2 linked regions of the Bosea sp. 685 genome follow. The protein of the gene in region 1 interacts with the protein of each later gene in a pairwise test. Links are inferred from orthologs where the notes say so. Each region holds a gene or a part of one and is shown on either strand. Other genes may lie near its edges.

Region 1 (6,480 bases):
GAAGCCGGCGCGCGCCTGCGGCGGGGATTCGAAAGCGAGCTTCATCTCCTCGCCCGCGACCGTGATCGCGACCGAGAACGTCATCGGCTCGTCGATTTCGGGATTGTCGAAATAATCCTCGAAAAGATAGACCCCGTCGGGGATCGACTTGATCCCGGCGCGCATCTTGCGCTCGGCATAATCCTGCAGCGCCTTGCCGGCAGACAGCACGGTCGAGCGTCCGTATTTGTCGCAGAGCGCCCGCACGCGCTCGACACCGAGGCGGTTCGCCGCCATCTGGGCGCGCAGATCCGAGAGGCGCTCGCGCGGCACCTGGCAGTTGAGCAGGATCAGTTCCTGCACGTCCTTCATCAAAACGCCGCCGTCATAAAGCCGGATCGGCGGAATGCGCAGGCCTTCCTGGTAGATATGGGCGTGGCCGCGATCGGCGAAATCGGCATGGTGGGCGGTATTGACGGCCCATGCGACCATCGTGCCGTCATGGAAGATCGGTTCCGCGAGGACGATATCGGGCAGATGAGTGCCGCCGCCTTCATAAGCGTCATTGCCGATGAAGACGTCGCCGGGCTTCATCTCGGCGACGGGATGGCGCTTCAGGATATGCGGGATGATGCCGATGAAGGAGCCAAGATGCATCGGGATATGCTCGGCCTGGCAGAGCGTATCGCCGCCGATGTCGAAGAGCGCGGTCGAGCAGTCGCGGCGCTCCTTGATGTTGGTGGAATAGCTCGCCTTGACCAGCGCCTCACCCATTTCCTCGGTGATCGAGGCAAAGGAGGAGCCGATGACTTCCACGGTGATCGGATCGACGGTGACGGTGGCGCTGATGATCATCACGGCGTCTCCAGGATCAGGTTGAGGTAGGGCTCGACGGTCGCGATCATCCCCGGCAACAGCACGGTGGTCGAATCCATCTGCTCGATGATCGCCGGCCCGGCGATGACATTGCCGGATTTCAGCTTGTCGCGATCATAGATCTTGCACGCCACGAAACCGCCGGCCTCGGGGAACCAGACCTCGCGGCTGCCGATGATCGCTTGATCCGATTCCGGCCCGGCATCGGCTTGCGGCCGGAACTGCGCCTTGGGCACGAAGCCGATCGCCTCGACGCGGTAGGTCACGAGTTGCACCGCCTCGCCTTCGGCGACGAAGCCGTAGAGCCGCTTATGCGCCTCGGCGAAGCCATCGGCCAAAGCCGCGATGGTCGCGCTCGAGATCTGGCCTTCCGGCACGTCGATCGACAATTCGTAATTCTGGCCCTGATAGCGCAGATCGGCCGTGCGCCGGAGCTTGCGATCGTTGGGCGCGACCTTCTCCTCGGCGAACCAGTGCTCGCCCTGCGCGACCAGGCCGGCGAAGGCCTCGGTCATCGCGCCGACCAGAGCGTCGCCCAATGTGGCAAGGCGGGTGGTGGCGAAATTGGCGCGCAGATCGGTCAGCAGGAGGCCAAGCGCGCAGCCGATGCCGGGATTGCGCGGCACGACGATGCGCTTCATCTCCAATTCGCGCGCAAGCCGCGCCGCATGCAGCGGACCGGCGCCGCCAAAGGCGACGAGCGCGTAGTCGCGCGGGTCATGCCCGCGCTGGACCGAGACGACGCGGATCGCCTTGGCCATGTTGGCGGTGACGACCGAGATGATGCCCTGGGCGGTGGCCATCACGTCGAGGCCGAGCTGGTCGGCAAGCCGGCTAATCGCCTGCTTCGAGAGATCCTGCCGGATCGGCATGCGGCCGCCGAGCAGATGAGTGGGGTTCAGCGTCTGCAGCACGACATTGGCGTCGGTGACGGCGGGCTCCGTCGCGCCGCGATCATAGCAGACCGGGCCGGGATCGGCGCCGGCACTGCGCGGACCGACCTTGAGCAGCCCGCCGGAATCGATCGCGGCGAGCGAGCCGCCGCCGGCCCCGACGGTGTGGATGTCGAGCATCGGCGCCTTGATCGGATAGCCGTGGACGATCGCGTCGCTGGCGAACTTCGCCTCGCCGCCGCGCAGCAGCGCGACGTCGGAGGATGTCCCGCCCATATCGAAGGTGATCAGGTTCTCGATGCCGGTCATCTGGCCGATCGCCTGCGCGGCGACGACGCCGGTGGACGGCCCCGACAGCACGGTGCGCACCGGCAGGCGGGCGGCCATGTCGAAGCCGATGACGCCGCCATTGGACTGCGTCAGATGCGGTGTCGTGGTGACGCCGAGTTCCGTCAGCCGGTCGGCAAGGCGGCGGATATAGCTCTGCATGACCGGGCCGAGATAGGCGTTCACCACGGCCGTCGAGATACGCTCATATTCGCGGAACTCGGGCGCGACTTCATGCGAGGCGCAGATGAAGGCCTCCGGGAACTCCTCGGCGACGATGCGCTTGGCAGCCTGCTCATGGGCGGGATTCACGAAGCCGTAGAGGAAGCCGATTGCCACCGCCTTGACGCCGGCCGCCTTCAGCGCGCGGGCGGCAACCCGCACGCCCTCTTCGTCGAGCGGAATCTCGACCGAACCGTCATGGCGCAGGCGCTCCGAGACGCCGAAACGCAGATCGCGGGTCACCAGAGGCGGCGCCTTGTCGACCTGGAGATCGTAGAGATCGGGGCGCTTCTGGCGGCCGATCTCGATCAGATCGCGGAAGCCCTCGGTGGTGATGAGACCGGTCTTGACGCCGCGATGCTGGATCAGGGCGTTGGTGCCAACCGTGGTGCCATGACCGAAATAGGCGACTTCGCTCGGCTTGGCGCCGACGCGTTCGGTGCCTTCCTGCGTGCCGCGCGCGATGGCGCGGGAGGGATCATCCGGCGTGGAGGGCACTTTCCAGACCGCCACCTCACCGGTCGCGTCGTCGAACAGACAGACGTCGGTAAAAGTTCCCCCGGAATCGATCCCGATCCGCCAAGCCATGAAGCCACTCCCGCCTTCAGTTCGATGTCATGCCGGGCGGCGTCGACCATGCCGCGCCGTGGCCGAAGCCGCCTTGATATCCGCAGACCATAGCGGCGTGATCGGCGCCGGCGGCAAGCGCCTCATCCAGACCCGCGCCATGCAGCAGGCGCAGAATGAAGGCGGCGATGAAGCCGTCTCCAGCGCCCAACGTATCGACGATGCGCGCCTCGCTGATACCGTGCGCGTGGAAAGCGCCGTCAGACAAGGCCATCGAGCCGCGTGCGCCCCGGGTCACGACCGCGATCCGCGCGCCCTGACCGGTGCAGCGCTCCAGCAATGCGCGGCACTCCGCATCCGAGCCATTGGGAAAGGACAGGAAGGCGATATCGAGCGCCGGCAGCGTCGCCGCCAGATTGGCGTCGGTCCAGCGCTCGGAGAAATCATAGGACAGCAGGCGGACAGCGCTGCGTATCGTTCCAAGCTCGGCCTCCAGCTCGCTGTAGACGCTGGAATGGACGAGATCGAAGCCCGCGACATAGGCTAGGTCGGCGGCGCTGAAGCCGCCCCACTGCCCGCGCACGCCGCGCTCGGAACGCAGGAAGCGGCGATCATTGCCATCATGGCCGATGAAGGCGCGCGCATTGCCGCCGGGCAGAATACGGCAATGGCCGGTGTCGACGCCCTCCTGCCGCAAGGCGTCTACCAACAGCATGCCGGCCTCGTCCGTGCCGATGCAGCCGAGATAGCCAGCCTGCGCGCCGAGCCTGCGGGCGAGCACGGCGACATTGACGGCGTTGCCGCCGGGAAACTGCAAGCCTCGATCGACATAGGTGTCGACCGTATTGTCGCCTAGGCCGAGCAGCCTGTGGGCCATCGCCGCGCTCCGCTCAGTAAGCCACCTTCCACATATAGCGGCGGGTCGTCAGCGGCTGGTTGTGCAGCACCGAGAGATGCACCGACAAGCGCTTCAGCGCCGATTGCAGGATATAGGGCGCCACGATCGGGCGGATTTCAGGCGCGATGCCTTTCATCGCGAAATCGCGGGAATCATATTTCATCACGCGCTCGGCATAGGTGTCGCAGAAGCTCGAGACGCGCTCCATCAGCGGGCGGCTCGGATCCTCGCCGGTGATCAGGATCAGCGGCGTCGAGCGGTCGACGATCTCGAAAGGACCATGGAAGAACTCGGCCGCCTCGATCGGGTAGCTGTGCAGCCAGAGCATCTCCATCAGGATGCAGACGCCGAAGACATAGGCCGTGGTGAAGCCCGGCCCCGAGGCGACGTGATAGAAATTCCGGTCCTTGGCATAGAGCGCCGCGTCCGTCGCGGCGCGCTCCTCGTTCTGCTCGGCCGCATCGGCAATCGCGCCCGGCAAGGCATCGAGCGAGGCGAGCAGCTTGTCGCCAAGCGGCCAGCCTTCCTTCTCCGTCATGATGCCACCGACCAGAGCCTGCATCAGCATGAACATGGCGATGAAGGATTCGCTGGTGTCGCCGACGATGAAATGCTGCGGCACGGCCTGGGCCAGCGGCTTGTCGGCATATTGGCTGAAGGCCACGACCTGGCAGGGCTTGTCCTTCAGGAACCGCGCGGCGGCGACCGTCTCCGGCGTCGTGCCCGATTTCGAGGCGAGCAGCACCAATGTGCGGCCGTCGAGCCGGGGCGGGTCGATCGCCATGAATTCGGCCGGGAAGTAGCGGCGCACCTCGATGCCGGGCGAATAATGCTCGAGCCAGTATGCGATGCCGAGCATGGCACGGTTGGCCGAGCCCGCGGCAACGAGATAAATCCGGTCGATACCCGCCGCGAGCTTGCGGCCGAGCGCGAAAGCCTCGGGCACGGCAGCCTGCGTCTGCGCGAGGCCATCCAGCACGCGGATGCGGTCGTAAGCGATGGACATGAGAGCAAGCCACTTCCTGACAGGCGAGAATTGGTATATACCAATCAGCTATACCAATTGCTGTCAAGCATAGTCCAATCAGCACGGATATGTCGTCACCTGGGTTGGTCTGGCGCGTTTTTCGGCTTCCAGTGACGGGAACCGGGCGCTACAGCATCGGACCGAATATCGTATTCGGTCCGATGCTGTAGCTCTTTGATTTTGCATCGGCTTCTTCCGAAAACCGGATTCCACTTTTCGGGCCGATGCTCTATCCCAGTTCAACTGCGACGACGGGAATCCGAGAGACGCCAGCCATGCGCGAACCCGTGAAGCGGGCCAAGCCGATCTATGTCGAGGTGCAGGACTACCTGCTCGACCTCATCAACGGGCCCGATTACGGCCCGGGAGACCGGATTCCGTCGGAGCGCGTCCTGGCGGACACGCTGCGCATCAACCGCATGACCGTGCGCAAGGCGATCGACAAGCTGGTCGAGCGCAATGTGCTGGAGCGCAACGGCACCAGCGGCACGCGCGTCCCCCTGGTCCAGGTCACGCGCCCGATCGAATTGAGCTCCTCGCTCGGCATCACCCGGATCATCCGCAACTCCGGCGGCAGCCCCGGCAACAAGCTGCTGCATTTCGGCGAGGAGGCGGCAACCGAGAGCATCGCGCGCCGGCTCGATCTCGCTGCGGGCGCCGACCTCATCATGTTCCGTCGGCTGCGCACGGTGAATGACGAGCCGTTCTGCATCGAGACGAGCTATCTGCCGGCGGAGCGCTTCGCCGGTCTGGTCGCGGAGGATCTCGTCGCCGGGCAATCGCTCTACGCGCTGCTGAAAGCCCGCTACGGCGTCGAGGCCAGCGCCCGCGATCGCGAGATCGGCGTCGGCACCGCGACCGACATGGAAGCCCGCCTGCTCTCGCTCAAGCCCGGCTCGCCCACCCTGGTGCTGAGGCTGGTGGCGCGCGACGGCGGCGGCACGCCGATCGAATACATGAAATCGGTGAACCACCCCCACCACGTCGTCTTCCGCAATTCGACGCCGACCCCGCAGGACTGACCAATGCCGCCGCTGATGCCCCGCCCCCGCCGAGAAGCCGGCTCGCCTCCTTCCATCGGGGCGAGCCTCTGATGGGCATTACCATCGAGACGATCGATCCCGACGCCACATTGCCTGGGAGCAGTGATGTCGTCGTCATCGGCGGCGGCATCATCGGCATCATGACGGCGATCTTCCTGGCCAAGGAGGGCGTTTCCGTCACCGTCTGCGAGAAGGGCGAGGTCGGCCACGAGCAGTCCGGGCGCAACTGGGGCTGGGTCCGGATCATGGGCCGCGACGCCAGCGAAATCCCGCTTGGGCTGGAGAGCATGCGGCTCTGGTCGGAGATGGACAAGCTGGTCGGCGGCGATACCGGCTTCACCCGCTCGGGCATCGTCTATGTCGCCGACACCCCGGCGAAGCTTGCCGAGCACGAGGCCTGGCTCGACCACGCCAAGCAGTACCAGCTCGATTCACGCCTGCTGAGCTCGCGTGAGATCGAAAGCGTGCTGCCCGGCTGCAAGCGCGCTTTCGCAGGCGCCCTGTTCACGCCGAGCGATGCGCGCGCCGAACCACAAAAGGCCGTGCCGGCCATGGCGCGGGCGCTACGGCGGCTCGGCGGGCAGGTGCTGACGCAATGCGCCGTACGCGGCATCGAGACCAAGGCCGGCCGGGTCAGCGCCGTGGTGA
Region 2 (6,367 bases), 4.0 Mb from region 1 along the record:
AGCAGCTTGTCGACGACGCCAGTCAGCCGAGCGAGCGCGAAATCGAGCGTCACCGTGGCGTCGGGGCCGATCATCCGCTCGACCGAGGAATGCGAGATGTCGCGCTCATGCCAGAGCGCGACATTCTCCAGCGCCGGCACGACCATGCCGCGCACGAGGCGGGCAAGCCCGGTCAGGTTCTCGGTCAGCACCGGGTTGCGCTTGTGCGGCATCGCCGAGGAGCCCTTCTGGCCGGGCGAGAAGAACTCCTCCGCCTCATAGACCTCGGTGCGCTGCAGATGCCGGATCTCGGTCGCGAGTCGCTCGACCGAGGAGGCCACGACGCCAAGCGTGGCGAAATACATCGCATGCCGGTCGCGCGGGATGACCTGGGTCGAGACCGGCTCGACACTCAGCCCCATCTTCTCAGCGACATAGGCCTCCACACTCGGATCGATATTGGCGAAGGTGCCGACCGCGCCCGAGATCGCGCAGGTCGCGATCTCGGCCCGAGCTGCGACCAATCGGGCCTTGCAGCGGTCGAACTCGGCATAGGCTTGCGCCAGCTTCAGCCCGAAGGTCACCGGCTCGGCGTGGATGCCATGCGAACGGCCGATTGTCGGCGTCAGCTTGTGTTCGAAAGCCCGGCGCTTGATCGCCGCAAGCAGTGCATCGACATCCGCGATCAAGAGGTCGGTGGCGCGCGCGAGCTGCACCGAGAGCGTTGTGTCGAGAATATCCGAGGAGGTCATGCCCTGATGGACGAAGCGGGCTTCCGGCCCGACGATCTCGGCCAGATGCGTGAGAAACGCGATGACGTCATGCTTGGTGACGCGCTCGATCTCGTCGATGCGCGCGACATCGAAGGTCGCGTCCTTGGCCTTGGCCCAGATCGTGGCCGCAGCCTCCTTTGGCACCACGCCGAGCTCGGCGAGCTTGTCGGTGGCATGCGCCTCGATCTCGAACCAGATCCGGAAGCGGGTCTGCGGCTCCCAGATCGCAACCATCTCGGGGCGGGAATAGCGCGGGATCATCGTCTCGTCCTTATGACAAACGAGCCCTCATCCTGAGGAGCGCTCCGCAGGAGCGCGTCTCGAAGGATGCTCCAGAAGGCGCTCGCTGGATCATCCTTCGAGACGCCGCTTCGCGGCTCCTCAGGATGAGGGCTGTACTAAAACCTTAAACCCACTGCCCACGCGCGGCTTCGGCCGCCTTGCGGATCGCGGAGATATTGGCGGCATAGGCGGCAGGTCCGCCCTTGAACACGGCAGAGCCGGCGACGAGAACATTCGCTCCGGCCTTTGCCGCGAGCGGCGCGGTCTCAGGGCTAGCCCCGCCATCGATTTCGAGTGCGATCGGCCGCTCGCCCATCATAGCACGCACCCGGGCGATCTTCTCGAGCACGGAGCGGATGAAGCTCTGCCCGCCGAAGCCGGGATTGACAGTCATCAGCAGGATCAGGTCGAGATCGTCGAGCAGCGGCTCGATGGCGCTTTCATGCGTGCCGGGATTGAGCACGATGCCGGCCTGCTTGCCGTGGCCCCGGATCGTCTGCAGCGTCCGGTGGGCATGCGGCCCGGCCTCGACATGGAACGAAATGAGATCGGCGCCCGCCTTGGCGAAGGCTTCGACATAAGGATCGACCGGCGCGATCATCAGATGCACGTCGAAGGGCTTCTTGGTGCAGGGGCGGATCGCCTTCAGCACATCCGGCCCGAAGGTGATGTTGGGCACGAAATGCCCATCCATCACATCGCAATGGATCCAGTCGGCCCCCGCCTCGTCGATCGCACGCACTTCCTCGCCCAGCTTCGAGAAATCGGCCGAGAGGATCGAGGGGGCGATACGGATGGGAGCGCTCATGCGCCAAGCGTTTAACGCCCGCAGGCCGGCGCCGCAATCAAATCCAGAGGCTTTTCAACGCCGCTTCACCGGGTATGACAGCCGCCGGTCGGCCTCGGTCACTTCCTCAACGGCCACAGCGAAGGCCGACCGGCTGCTCAAACGGCCAAACCAGCCGGCAAGCTCGCTATAGTCGGCTAGCGACGGGCCGCCGAGACGCAAGCCCCAAAACAGGGTCATGAACAGCCCGATATCGGCCACGGACAACGCCTCGCCGAAGAAGTCGCGGCCGGCCAATCGCTCATTAAGCCCGCAATAATGCCGCGCGAGCTCGGCCTCGGCGATCAGCGCATCGGTCTCCTGCGCCACCCGCTTGTTGCGGTCCGCCGTCGGCGGCTCGCTGCGATGCATCAGCGGGCGCACGGCCATGAACAGGATTTCGTCCGCGAACAGCTCGTCCAGCCGGCAGCGGGCGCGCTCCGCCGGGGTCTTGGGATAGAGCGACGGCTGCGGATAGGCCTCATCGAGATATTCGAGGATGATCGTGGAATCGTAGACGACAAACCCTTCGTCATTCAGGATCGGCACCTGCCTTTTCGGGTTCAGCGCCAGCACTTCAGGATGCCTGGGCTCATAGCCCGCGGTCTGGCTGAAGGGCACCATGATGCGCTCAAAAGGCAGCGCCTTCTCCCGCAGCGCGATCTCGACCTTGCGGGAGAACAGGCTGAGCGGCCCGGAATAGAGCGTGATCATGACGGCGAGGCCCCCGGTTTCGTTGGGGCGACCTTCGCAAAGCGAGCCGTCAGCTCACGGCAGGAGACTTCAAACCTCAGGCTTCAGGTCCAAGACTTCAGGCCTCCCTGCGGCGAATACGCGCCGCGAGGCCGCGCAGCAGCCAAGGCTGCAGATAGATCGGGAACTGCGCCAGGGCAAAGAACAGGAAGGTCGAGGGCGGCACGCCGGCTCCCAGCGCCGCAACGATCATGCCCATGTTCCGCTGGCCCGAGCCGTAGCCGATCATGAAGCGCTCCGAGGCCGGCAGGCGGCGCAAGACGAAATAGGCCGTGAGCAGCCCGAAGCCCGAGACCGCGAAGACGCAGGCCAGGAAGAGCAGGACGCGCTTGGGATCGTCGATCGCCGCCTGCGTGACGCCGTCCATCGCGGCGATGGCGAAGATGAAATACATCAGCACGCCAAAACCATCGAGATTGGCCTTCATCCCCTTGATCCGCGCGACGCCGAGCCAGACCCGTAACGCCGCCGCGACCGCCATGCCACCGCCGACGAAGAGCAAAAGCCTGAACGCCAAGACCCAGCTGTCGAGCGGCACAGCGGCGCCCGCCAGCAATTCGACCAGGAAGGGCGCGACAATCGGGCTGATGATCGTGGTCAGGATAACGCAGGCGATGATCAGCGACGGCTCGAAGCTATAGAGGATCGCAACCGCCGGCGACGACATGATCGGCGGCGCGGCGCCCATGATGGCGAGCCCCAGCAGCAGCCCCGGATCGAGCGCCTCCCGACCAAGCAGGAGGAAGGCCCCGCCGATCATCAGGACCGGCGCCGCGACCAGCCAGAGACAGGAGAGGATGAGCTTGCCCGGCCGCCGCACAAGCCCGGCGATGATGCCGAGATCGGCCCGCATGAACACGATCGTGGTGAAGCAGAAAATCGTGATCGGCAGCACCGGACGCGCCGCAGCCGAGAACTGCGGCAAGGCCAGTCCGAGGAAGATCGAGAGCGCGAAACCTTGCGTGCCATGACGGCCGAGCCAGGCCAAAGCGGCGGCGATTGAAGCGGCGAAACGCGAAAGCATGAAGGCCCGGTTTGGACTGGAAGGGCCGCGACACTCGCCGATCTGCCGCCTTGCGTCACCCGCCATCGCCGCAGGCCCGCCCTGCGTCCGCAGAAAATTGCGAGAGAAAGCCGGCAAAGCGAGGCAAACCCACGGCTTGCCGCCGATTGGCGCAAATCTTGCGAAACTTTGGCCGTAAGGCCGCAAAAATGCGCCGTGGCGCTGACATCGCCCCACAAACGGCTATTTTGCTGCAGCAGCGAGCTGGCAGGAGCATGACATGCAGACGGATACCATCGTCCTCGGCGCAGGGATCGTCGGCATTTCGGTGGCGCTGCATCTGCAAAAGGCGGGCCGCTCCGTGCTGCTCGTCGACAAGCGCGGCCCGGGCCAGGAGACGAGCTACGGCAATGCCGGGCTGATCCAGCGCGAGGGCGTCTACCCCTACGGCTTCCCGCATGATTTCGGCGCGCTCATCCGCTACGCGATGAACAACACCATCGACGCGCACTACCATTGGAGCGCGATCCCCAAGCTGGCGCCCTTCCTGTGGTCGTACTGGATGCATTCGCGCGCCTCGCAGCATGAGGCTATCGCCCATAAATATGCGACGCTGATCGAGCATTGCGTCAGCGAGCATGACGCACTTGCGCAGGAAGCCGGCGCGACCAATCTGCTGCGCCGCAAGGGCTGGATGAAGGTGTTTCGCACCGCAGCCCAGCAGGACGAGCGCCTGGCCGAGGCTGCGCGCTGGAACCGCGATTTCGGCCTGAACTACAAGGCTCTCGATGTCGCGACGCTGCGCAGCGAGGAACCTCATCTCGACCAGAGCCTGATCGGCGGCCTGCACTGGACCGACCCGGTGACGGTGGTCGATCCGCTGGGCCTGTCCAAAGCCTATGTCGCGCGGTTCGAAGAGCTCGGCGGCAAGCTCGCGCTCGGCGACGCCGGCACGCTGGTCCAGGACGCCGCCGGCTGGAGCGTGACGCTCACTGATGGCAGCAAGGCCCAGGCCAAGGACGCCGTCGTCGCGCTCGGCCCCTGGGCCGATGTGGTGACCACCAAGCTCGGCTACCATCTGCCGCTCGCGGTCAAGCGCGGCTACCACATGCATTACAAGGCGCAAGGTAACGCCGTGCTCAACCACCCGGTGCTCGACACCGAGCGCGGTTATTTCCTCGCGCCGATGCTGCAGGGCATCCGCCTGACCACGGGCGCGGAATTTGCCGACCGTGACGCGCCCAAGACGCCGGTCCAGCTCGCCCGCGCCGAGCCGATCGCCAGGACGCTGTTCCCGCTTGGCGAGCGGATCGATGCCGAGCCCTGGCTCGGCCGCCGGCCCTGCACACCCGACATGATGCCGATCATCGGCCCCGCGCCCAAGCACAAGAACCTGTGGTTCTCGATCGGCCACGCCCATCACGGGCTGACGCTGGCGGCCGTCACCGGCCGGATGATCGCCGAGATGGTAACGGGCCAGAAGGTCTTCGTCGATCCGACCCCGTTCTCGGCTGCGCGGTTCGGCTGAGGCGGTGTCATCCCGCACGCGCTGCAGCACACAGTGCTGCTGCGCAGATGCGGGACCGCTCTTGGTAAAGAGGCGCCCTCTCGTCACGCGGTCCCGTGTCTACGCAGCAGGGTTTTACGCTGCGGCGCGCACGGGATGACACCCCTGCGCTTTCCCCTCTCGCTTCTCACGCCCTGCCCTGCCACGATCCCGGCCGCTCTCGATTCCAGCTCAAGGTTGCGCCATGGCCCTCGCCGAAGCTCCCGTTCAGGACAATGCCTACGTCGCCGCGCTCGCACTGCTCGACCGCGCGCCGATGATCGACGGCCATAATGACCTGCCCTATGTCATCAGGCTCGACCGCAACGCCAAGGGCGATGTCGCGGCCTATGATCTCGCCAAGCTGCATCCCGACGTCGACACCGACATTCCGCGCATGCAGGCCGGCAAGCTCGCCGGGCAGTTCTTTGCGGCCTATGTGCCGCCGAACCACCCCAAGCCTGCCGGCTTCGCGCTCGCCCAGATCGCGCTGATGCGCGACATCCTGAAGCGCCATGCCGACGTGTTCCGGCCGGGCCTCTCGGCTGCCGATGTCGCTGCAGCCAAAGCCGAGGGCAGGATCGCGCTGTTCATGACGATCGAGAACGGCTCGGCGCTCGACAATCAGCTCGATGCGCTCGACGCCTATTACGATCTCGGCGTGCGATTGATGACGCTTTGCCACAACGGCACGCATGACTGGTGCGATTCCGCGACCGACGCCCCAAAGCACAACGGCCTGACCGCCTTCGGCAAGGATGTCATCGCGCGCATGAACAAGCTCGGCATGGTCGTCGACCTCGCCCATGTCTCGCCCAAGGTGATGCATGACGTGCTCGACGTCACGAGCGCCCCCGTCGTTTGGTCGCATTCCAATGCGTTTTCGCTCTGCGACCATCCGCGCAACGTGCCCGATGACGTGCTCGATCGCGTTGCCGGCAATGGCGGCGTGGTGATGGCGACCTTCGTGCCCGATTTCATCAACCAGGCCGCGCGCGACTGGCACCGCCCGGTCAAGGACCAGTACGGCAAGACACCCGAAGGGCTCGATTACGCCAAGGCGGAACAGGAGATCGAGCGCAAGGTCGGGCCCCGCCCCAAGGCAACGCTGCCGCAATATTGCGACCATCTCGATTACCTCGCCAAGCGTATCGGCCACGACCATATCGGCGTCGGCTCGGACTTCTTCGGCTGGGTCAATCCCG

The links.
Region 2: the proteins of RMR04_RS28470 (region 1) and rpe interact in binary tests that used the Escherichia coli proteins (3 or more experiments, as listed by UniProt). The link is inferred for Bosea sp. 685 from one-to-one orthologs.

The regions. Positions count from the first base shown.
Region 1 is NZ_CP134779.1:5,840,732-5,847,211, forward strand. The notes cover bases 1,822-4,682. They hold RMR04_RS28470 (PfkB family carbohydrate kinase), read right to left. Parts: upstream 3,742-4,682; coding sequence 2,902-3,741; downstream 1,822-2,901. Other genes in these bases: RMR04_RS28465 (hydantoinase/oxoprolinase family protein), read right to left, coding at 1,822-2,885; RMR04_RS28475 (SIS domain-containing protein), read right to left, coding at 3,755-4,682. Outside these bases: RMR04_RS28460 (hydantoinase B/oxoprolinase family protein), read right to left, coding at 1-834; more of RMR04_RS28465, read right to left, coding at 834-1,821; more of RMR04_RS28475, read right to left, coding at 4,683-4,768; RMR04_RS28480 (GntR family transcriptional regulator), read left to right, coding at 5,065-5,811; RMR04_RS28485 (NAD(P)/FAD-dependent oxidoreductase), read left to right, coding at 5,880-6,480. UniProt on the Escherichia coli protein: Catalyzes the ATP-dependent phosphorylation of fructoselysine to fructoselysine 6-phosphate. Functions in a fructoselysine degradation pathway that allows E.coli to grow on fructoselysine or psicoselysine.
Region 2 is NZ_CP134779.1:1,839,091-1,845,457, reverse strand. The notes cover bases 1-2,748. They hold rpe (ribulose-phosphate 3-epimerase), read right to left. Parts: upstream 1,843-2,748; coding sequence 1,159-1,842; downstream 1-1,158. Other genes in these bases: RMR04_RS09995 (hypothetical protein), read right to left, coding at 2,672-2,748; RMR04_RS10000 (glutathione S-transferase family protein), read right to left, coding at 1,897-2,574; purB (adenylosuccinate lyase), read right to left, coding at 1-1,013. Also shown: more of RMR04_RS09995, read right to left, coding at 2,749-3,637; RMR04_RS09990 (NAD(P)/FAD-dependent oxidoreductase), read left to right, coding at 3,897-5,144; RMR04_RS09985 (dipeptidase), read left to right, coding at 5,368-6,367. UniProt on the Escherichia coli protein: Catalyzes the reversible epimerization of D-ribulose 5-phosphate to D-xylulose 5-phosphate.